3 regions of the Lactobacillus sp. ESL0225 genome follow, and region 1 is predicted to be linked to each of the others. Evidence: riboswitches for the same ligand, from Rfam matches in the RefSeq annotation. Region 1 holds a riboswitch; each other region holds the start of a gene.
The links. A riboswitch is a leader RNA that binds a small molecule or an ion and turns the genes downstream of it on or off. The one in region 1 is predicted to bind thiamine pyrophosphate.
Positions count from the first base shown of each region.

Region 2: it holds a riboswitch for thiamine pyrophosphate, as region 1 does, so the genes downstream of both, thiM (hydroxyethylthiazole kinase) here and F5ESL0225_RS01765 (ECF transporter S component) in region 1, are expected to answer to the same signal.
Region 3: it holds a riboswitch for thiamine pyrophosphate, as region 1 does, so the genes downstream of both, F5ESL0225_RS00430 (ATP-binding cassette domain-containing protein) here and F5ESL0225_RS01765 (ECF transporter S component) in region 1, are expected to answer to the same signal.

Region 1 covers NZ_REHK01000006.1:18,356-21,548, forward strand. Annotated here, with positions in the region: gene F5ESL0225_RS01760 (M42 family metallopeptidase) at 105-1,187, shown strand; TPP riboswitch at 1,246-1,334, shown strand; gene F5ESL0225_RS01765 (ECF transporter S component) at 1,380-1,958, shown strand; gene F5ESL0225_RS01770 (tyrosine-protein phosphatase) at 2,116-2,862, shown strand; gene udk (uridine kinase) at 2,925-3,193, opposite strand, start outside.
Region 2 covers NZ_REHK01000010.1:290,061-293,253, forward strand. Annotated here, with positions in the region: gene F5ESL0225_RS07410 (alpha-L-fucosidase) at 1-1,105, shown strand, start outside; gene tenA (thiaminase II) at 1,116-1,775, opposite strand; TPP riboswitch at 1,867-1,970, shown strand; gene thiM (hydroxyethylthiazole kinase) at 2,042-2,830, shown strand; gene thiD (bifunctional hydroxymethylpyrimidine kinase/phosphomethylpyrimidine kinase) at 2,844-3,193, shown strand, end outside.
Region 3 covers NZ_REHK01000003.1:29,126-32,318, reverse strand. Annotated here, with positions in the region: gene F5ESL0225_RS00435 (helix-turn-helix transcriptional regulator) at 112-1,041, opposite strand; TPP riboswitch at 1,180-1,269, shown strand; gene F5ESL0225_RS00430 (ATP-binding cassette domain-containing protein) at 1,321-2,676, shown strand; gene F5ESL0225_RS00425 (energy-coupling factor transporter transmembrane protein EcfT) at 2,687-3,193, shown strand, end outside.

The sequences.
Region 1 (3,193 bases):
ATACAAGGTTTTTATTTAAAAATGAAGTTTAATTTAAATTGTAGTTTTCTTAATATAAATTTTGCTACAATTAAGAATAATAGTAAAAAATGAAAGGCTAAAAAATGAAAAAAGAAGAAGAAATTAAAATGCTTAAAGCCTTTGCAGATGCAAACGCAACCTCTGGCTTTGAAGAAGAATTTGTTAAATTGTTTACAGAAACTGTGAAGAGTTACGCTGATATTAAAATTGATGGTATGTTGAATGTTTATGCAGCTAAAAAGCAAAATAAAGCTCACCGTCCAATAATCCAGCTTGATGCACATTCAGATGCTGTTGGCTTTATTACACAGGCTGTAAGGCCTAATGGCTTAATCAAATTTGTTCCACTTGGTGGCTGGGTTAAATACAATATTCCAGCTTTACGTGTCAAAATTAGAAATCGTGATGGTGAGTATATTCCAGGAGTAGTGGCAACTAAACCGCCTCATTTTATGACTGAAGCAGAGCGTAACAATGTTCCAGATGTTGCTGACATGTCGATTGATGTTGGTTCAAGCTCACGCGAAGAAACTATTAATGATTACAAAATTGACACTGGCTGTCCAATTTTCGTTGATGTAAAATGCGAATATAATGATAAGACAGGTTTGTTTTTTGGTAAAGATTTTGATGATCGCTTTGGTGCAGCCGCAATGGCGGATGTTCTTGAAGAATTAAAAGATGAACAAACAAACTTTAATATCGTTGCTGCTCTTTCAAGTCAAGAAGAGGTTGGGTTACGAGGTGCGTATGTAACAGCTAGGGAAGTTAAACCCGATTTGGCGATTGTGCTAGAATCATGTCCAGCTGATGATACTTTTACCCCTGACTGGTTATCTCAAACTGGTCTTAAAAGAGGACCGATGCTACGTGACATGGATACCTCATTCTTACCTAATCCTAAATTTCAACAGTATGCCTGCGATGTAGCTGATAAAAATCATATTCCTTATACGCGCTCAGTTCGTACTGGTGGGGGACAAGATGGAGCCGCTATTTACTATGAAAATGGTGCACCTACTATTGTGATTGGTATACCTGTACGATATGAACATTCACCATATTGCTTCAGTGCATACCATGATTTTAAGGCTGCAGTTGATTTAGCAGTGGCAATTATTCGTGACATGACTGAGGAAAAGCTTGCTAGTTTTAGTAATTTTTAAATACTTAATAAAATAAAATCGTGTAAGCAAAGGCTACACGATTATGCTATAATACAGAAGAAGTCACTAGGGGTGCATATAGCTGAGAAATACCCTCTGAACCTGAACGGGATAATTCCTGCGTTAGGGAAGTGTAACAGAGTAAATTACTAAGTACTCCTAATGACTTAATAGTTATTTAGGAGTATTTTTATGTTTACAAGATCATCAAAGTGGAATACTAAATCAATTATTTTAGTTGCTTTAATCGGAATAATTATGGGTGTGATTTACACTTATGGCTTCAATTGGGCCTATAATTTAATTAAAATGGCCTTGATTCCAACAGGCTTTGCACCGGTAGTTGATACAGTTTTTACAGGTTTGTGGCTCATGGCTGCGCCTTTAGCAATATATTTTGTGCCAACTGCTGGGTCTGGTACTATTGGTGAATTATTAGCGGCAGTTGTTGAAATGGCGATTGGGGGACAATGGGGAGCAACGACTATTATATCTGGTATTCTACAGGGGGCATTAAATGAAATTGGCTTTTTCCCTAAAAAAGAACGCTATCAGAAATTTTCTTGGGCAAGTGTGATAACAGGAGCAATTTTTGCTGGCTTGGGCTGCTTTATTTTGTCATATGTGCTTTATGGTTGGTCAAAATTTAGTCTTGTACTACAAATAACAATGTTTATTACTAACTTGATTTCAGCTGTTGTTTTTGATGGTATTTTAGTTAAATTAATTATTAATATGTTTGAACGTGCTGTAAAGCCAAAAATAAGTTAATTAGAGTAAAATAGTTGCAACTTATCCTGTCCAAAGGTTGATAGCAGATAAAACAGTTAGCGGCTATTTTTGTTTTGGTTGAAATTTGGCTCTAGCTCGAGTAAATTTTTTGATAAAAAGAATAATTCGGATATATTAGATATAGATAAGGGGAATTATGGTAAAAGATATTACGAACTGGCGCTCATTAGGCGGTTATGTCGGTGCAAATGGGAAAAAAGTAAAAGAAAATATGCTTTTTCGGTGTGGACAGTTATTTGATTTATCTTTAGAGCAAAAGGAGGCCGTCCGAAATAAATATCAAATTAAGCAATTAATAGATTTTCGTGGTGCTGATGAACGAAAAGAATATCCAAATTATATTTGGAATGGATTAACTTATATTACGATAGATGTTCTAGCAGATGCTGCTACTAACCAAGCTAGTCTTGATGAAATTATTTCTGCTAATGGGGATGTTGCAGGTAATATGCTAATTACATACAAGCAACTAGCTTTAACAAATTCTGCGCGTGAGGGATATCAACAATTTTTGCTGACTCTAGTTGACAATCCCGTACCAACAGCTTTCCATTGCTTTGCGGGAAAAGATCGCACTGGTGTTGCAGCAGCGTTAATTTTAAAGTGTTTGGGTGTTGGTAATCATGATATTTTTACTGATTATTTAAAGACAATTGAAGCAAGAAGCAAAGCTAATAACGAAATTTTAAATCTTTTAAAAGGACAGTTAGATGCAGTTCAACTTGAAAGTGTAAAGGCAGCACTAACTGTACAGCCTTCGTATTTAGAATGCTATTTTAAAACAATTGAGCAGAATTATGGGGATTTTGATAATTACTTGGTAAATGGGTTGAAGTTGCCAACTAATTTTAAGGAAAAAATGCAAGGTACTTATTTGGAATAATTAATGAATAATCATCAAATAACTTAGTAGCAAAAAGGACTGATCTCGAACATAAAGGAGAATCAGCCCTTTTTATTTAGAACAGAATGTACTTTGGTTGTCAACATATCAATAGCAACATCATTAGTGCCACCTTCTGGAATAATGATGTCAGCATAACGTTTAGTGGGTTCAATAAATTGATGATACATCGGCTTAACTGTGTCAAGATACTGTTCAATTACTGAATTAATTGAGCGCCCACGTTCTTCAATGTCTCGTTCAAGTCGGCGAATAAAACGAATATCGTCATCAGTATCAACGTAAACTTTAATATCCATTAAGTCACGAA
Region 2 (3,193 bases), on a different contig from region 1:
TGCATTTCAAGAATTTAAACCAATTGAAAAAAATATTACAGATTTAGTTAAATTAGCAAAAAAAGCTGGTTTTAAATATATTGTACTGACAGCTAAACATCATGATGGTTTCTACTTATTCGATACAAAAGGTATTAATTCTTTTGATTGTGTCCACACCCCATTTAAAAAAGATATTATTAAAATTTTTACTGATGAATGCCATAAACAAGGTATAGCACCATTTATTTATTACGCTACATATGACTGGAATAATACTAAATATCATGAAAACTTCAGTGAGTATTTAATAGAATTACGTAAATTAATCAGGCTGATTTGTACTAACTATGGACAAATCGGTGGTTTCTGGTTTGATGGTAATTGGAATAAACCACAAGCAAATTGGCAAGAAGAAACATTATATCAAGAAATCAGAAAATTACAGCCACAGGCAATTATTATCAATAATACCGGACTAGAAAAGCAAGGGCAAAGTGAAGGGAAAAAAGTTGATGTCATAACTTTTGAACGCGGTAATCCAAAAATAGTTCACCATGTTCAAGATAATCGTTATTTAGCGGCAGAAACATCATTAACTCTAAATAAACACTGGGGAAATGCTAAAAATGATCTCAACTATATCTCAGCTAAGCAATTAATTGAACAAATATGCCATACACGCAAAGTTGGCGCAAATTTATTAATTAATGTTGGACCAGAATTTGATGGTTCATTGAATGTTCATTGCCAATCATTACTTGAAATTGTAAGTCATTGGATGAAAATAAATCACGAAGCAATTTACGGTACTGCTAATTATGAATACCCAACATATCCTTCAACATCAAACATTCATGATTTTATCAAAGGTCGTTATCTCTTCGTTGATAATCTTGGTAATATTGGTAATAGTAATGTTATTTTAGGCGGTGAAAAAGCTCGTCAACTTGTTTTTAATAATTGGCCAAATAATCAAAAAATTAGTCATATTGTTTGGTTAGATAATAATAAAAAATTAAGCTTTAAACAAAACTATACTCAAAAATCACTAGAGATTTCAGCTGATGGATTTGAATATGGAACTAATTTAATTGAACGAGTTGCCAAAATTTATTATAAATAATGCACATATTTTATTTCCACTGCTCTTTTGCGTAAGCCATTTGCCAAAACTGTAATTCGTAGTAGCTACTGCGAATAAAAGCTGTTTGCATCATTTGACGATCAGTTGCGGTGGCTTGACTAGCCAAAATATTTATTAATTGCAAAATATGTGTCACATTGACCTTATACCAGTCACTATCATAAGTATCTATCCATGTTTGATAGAGTGCTACGGGTGAGCCAACTTCAGCTAATTTTTGCCCAATTTCTTGATACAACCAATAACAAGGAACAATTGCAGCGATTGCTGGGGCAAAGCCATCACGTTCGAGTGTCAGATACATATGATTGACATAATTATACGCCGTAGGCGCAACCGCTGTTTGTCTAATTTCCATTGGAGTAATTTTTAATTCCGTAAAAAAATCACTGCGGACAGACCATTCGCAAGCCTTAAGATCTGCTTCACTCTGCAATAAAAATTGTTTGATTTGCGGATTACCTGCTTGTTCAGCTAATAGATGATGGAACTTACTAAATTCAACTAAATAATATCGATCCTGCAGTAAATAAAACCGAAATTTTGTTAACGGTAGTTGGCCACTTTGTAATTCTGTAATGAAAGGATGCACCAGACTTTTTTGCCATATATTTTGTACTACTTGATGCAATTGCTGCGTGAAACTCATTAATTTGCCTCTTTTCTACTTTATTAATTTTATTCTTATTTTATGCCTATTTTTAATTGTATTAAACAGAAAAAATCATTATAATAGAAAGCGATAACACGAGGGGAGCCCCCATCGCGGCTGAGATGGAACTACGTTCTAGACCCTTTGAACCTGTAAGCTAATTCTTGCGTAGGAACGTGTCAATAACCGTTAAGCTTTGACACATGATAGTGTCAAAGCTTTTTATTTACGCAAGTAGGCTAGTGCAATTGTTGGAGGTTGAAATGAAGTTAAATATTCTCAATGAATTACGAGAAAAAAATCCGGTTGTTTTAAATGCTGCTAATTTTGTCACCGTTCAAGATGTTGCTAATAGTTTAAATGCTATTGGTGCTTCACCAATTATGAGTAAGGAAATTGCCGAAGCCGAAGAAATGGTTAAGATGGCTTCAAGCGTTACCCTTAATCTCGGCACCTTAACCCAGTTGCAAATTGCCCAAATGAAAAAAATAGGCGCTTTAGCTACCCAAGATAAAAAGCCTATCGTATTTGACCCTGTCGCTGTAGGAGCGGTTAATTATCGTCTGCAAACAGCGCAGGACCTCCTCCACAGATTTCCAGTTAGCATAATCCGTGGTAATGCTGGCGAAATTGCAGCTTTAGGGGGTTTTGAATGGAATGCCCGAGGAATTGATGCCGGTTCGGGTTCAGGTAATCTTGACCAAATCACCCAAAAAACGGCTCAAAAATTGGACTGTGTTGTTATTGCTAGTGGTGCAACAGACACAATCAGCAATGGCAAGAAGATTGCACATGTTTACAACGGCACCCCGCTATTTCAAGCCCATGTTGGCTCAGGTGATGTACTATCTAGTATTGTGGCAGCTTTTGCATCAGTTGGGGCTGATCCATTTGAAGCAGCTCAAACTGCCACCTTGGTATTTGCAGCTACTGGCGAATTACTAGCTAAAGACCATCCAAAAATTGGCCCTGGCACGTTCGGTATGCATCTGATAGACTACTTGGCTAAAGTTCAAGTTGCCGATATTGAAAAAATAGCAAAATTTGACTAAAGGACGGCTTTTTATGACTGAAAAAATTAATTCTTTCCCCCAAGTATTAACAATCGCTGGAACCGATTCTGGTGGTGGTGCTGGTATTATGGCCGATCTTAAGACTTTTCAAATGCAAAAAGTTTTTGGTACAGCAGTGGTGGTAGCTGTTACCGCACAAAATACCCTTGGTGTACAAGACTCTTTTTTAATACCATTAGAACTAATTGACGCACAATTTACTTCACTTGCCGCTGATTTTAAGATCCGTGCCTGCAAAACAGGAATGCTTGGCGATGCAGCTCACGTGCATCAAGTTGCTCTTAACCTAAAAAAGTATGATTTTGGTCCCATTACAATTGATCCCGTAATGGTAGCTAAAGG
Region 3 (3,193 bases), on a different contig from region 1:
CAATTATGCTATAAATATAACTTTGAAAGCGATTGTAGCATATGTATCCAGCAAGCAGAAGTTTATATATATATAATATAACAATAGTTATATAATAAAATTAACATACCGCTATTTTAAGTTGATATTCGCCTGTCTAAATAATTCTGTCCGCATTTGAACTGGCGTTTCATGATAATACTCGTTAAATTTTTTATAAAAAAAAGATTTACCACTATATCCTACTTGAGCAATAATATCTCTAACCGAAATATCAGGGCGTGCTAGTAAGGTACGTGCTTCCTGCATGCGTCTTTCATCAACATGCTCAACAAAACTTTTTCCAGTTTTTTGCTTAACTAAAGTTGAAAAATAATTAGGATTTAAACCAAAATGCTTTGCAGTTTGTTCCAAAGTAATATGAGCAAAGTTTTCATCAATATATTGATCTAGAGCTGTCTCAGCAAATTCATAGTTAACCAGTGGTAGAGCTGATAGCTTTTGATTTCTAATCGTTGTTAAAAATGCCATCATTAATTCTGCTCTAATCATTTCACTAGTAAACAAATTTTGGTTTAAATACTCATCAACGATTCTTCTCATCAGTTGGGTGGGTTTGGCTAATTTTGAATTTTTTAAATATAACAACCGCTCCGTCTTAAGAGATAACTTTATTTGGCTAACTATTTTCTGCTCGTCATCATTAAATTTAGCTATAGCATTGAGAAAATTTAAATGATTAGTAAATTCAAATTTAACGATTATATCTTCTTTAGTTTGCCTAGGAACATCATATTCACATTTTGGTTCTAAAAAAACGCTATTTCCTGTTGCTAAACGAATATTTTTTCCATTGATTTTTATGTTTATTGTTCCTGCCACCATAAAAATAATAGTTTGACGAGCAGTTTGATAGCGATGTAGACCAGTATTATGATTTTCAAGATAAATCGTAAATAGATCAAAAGTGCTATTAACTGGTTTGAGACATACCTCATTTGTATCAGTACTTATTGCTTGTAAAACACTCGCTAAATATTGTTCCAGCCTAGCTGCTGTCATACCTTCACCTTCTCAATGATTTTATATTATACTTTAATTATATATCAAAAGATTTGTTACTTATAAATTTTTAAAGCAAAAAAGTTTACTTTAATATCATGATCAAGATAGACAGCAAACCATCTTTTAGGTATAATGACACTAATCTTGGGGTGCCGATAAGGCTGAGAACATACCCACTGAACCTGCATGGATAATGCCAACGAAGGGAAAATCACTTGAATTTTACGTCATCTGGTATGAAGCCATGATGACTTTTTTTATACTTAGGAAATAAAATTGATTACTATTAAAAATTTAACTTTTACATATGACCTGCAGAATAAAATTTTAGATAACCTTAGTTTAACCATACCTACAAAAGAATTTTCATTATTAGTAGGACCTTCAGGCTGCGGCAAATCTACCCTACTAAAAATACTTGCAGCACTTTATCCCAAATATGCTGGTCAACTCACTGGGGAAGTTGATTTAAATGGCTTACGAGCTGCGATGCTGTTCCAAAATGCTAGTGAACAATTTACAATGTCTACTCCGCGAGAAGAAATTATCTTCGCTTTAGAAAACCTCCAAGTTGACCGTGAACAATATGCCCAACGTCTTAAATTGGCCGTTAAATTTACCCAGATTGACCATCTACTTGATCAAAAAATTAATACAATGTCTGGTGGTGAACAGCAACGAGTCGCACTAGCTGTTCTAGTAGCAATGGATGTAGATCTTTATTTACTTGATGAGCCATTTGCCAGTTGTGACCCAGATACTCGGCACTTTTTAATTAACAAATTAGCAGCTTTAAAAAAACAAGGGAAAACTATTCTCATTAGTGATCATCTTTTAAGCAATTATCAAAATATTTGTGACAATATATTTCAATTTCAAAAAAAAGTAATCACTAAGCTAAGTGCAGCAGCCAAAGATAACTTATTGCAAAAAAATAAAGATAAAAAAAATTATCATTTTGCTCTCCCTCAAAGTGAGCAACCCTGTTTTACTTTAACTAATACAAAAATTAGTGAAAATCGATTACTTTTAAACCAAAAGCACTTACAAATTATGGCTGGTAAAACCACCCTCATTACGGGAGCTAATGGCATTGGTAAAACTTCACTTTTTAATGCCCTTAGTAAAATGTTATCCTACGATGGTAGCTTGACTTATTATGACCATGAAATTAGCCAACTATCCGCGCGTAAATATTTGTGGCAAGTTGGGCAAGTTTTCCAAAAAGCTAGTGACCAATTTATTAATATTTCAGTTGCAGATGAGCTTAACTTGAGTAAAAAAAGTCCTAACAACCATTTCTTTACTGACCCAGAAATTAATAAAGCTTTAATTGCCTTGGAATTAGATCAAACCTTAGATCAAGCTGTCTATTCCCTTTCTGGTGGTCAACAAAAGAAATTGCAAATTTTATTGATGATCATTGCTAGTCAAGCTGTGCTCTTACTTGATGAACCGCTAAGTGGCTTAGATGATCATTCTGCTAAACAAATCATAAATTTATTAAAGGAGAACCAAGCTCGACAAGGGCAAACATTAGTAATTATTACCCACGACCTTACTAACATTGCGGAGTGGTGTGATTATCATCTTGTTTTTAAAAACCAACAATTAACCTATGTAACGAAATGAGGTGCTCGCATTGAATCCTGGTTTTAAGTTCTTTTTAGCAGTAATAGTTTCTTTAGAGATATCATTGACAACCAGCTTACCTACAAATTTAATCATTATTGGAATAGCAGTAGTTTATTTACTTTTTAATCATGTCAAAATCAAAAATTTACTTTTAACATTACTTTTACCATTAGTAGCAGCAACGACCATCTTTGCTACTCTGTACTGGTTTACACCTGAACCCAATTTACAGAACGCTCTTTGTTTAGCTAGTAGAATTTATGTCTACACTCTGACCATCTACTGCGTTTTTATTGGAACTACGACCACAGAATTTGCTCGTTGCTTTGAACAAAATTTTCATCTACCAAGTAAATTCGCATATGGCATTTTAGCAGCACTTAATCTTATTCCCCAAATGAAACAAGCAATTAAAAAAGTCCAAACCGCTGCAATGATGCGGGGAGTTTATTTAAGTTTTTGGTCACCTACACTCTACTTCAAAGCAATCTTAATTGCCCTCAATTCAGCCGAA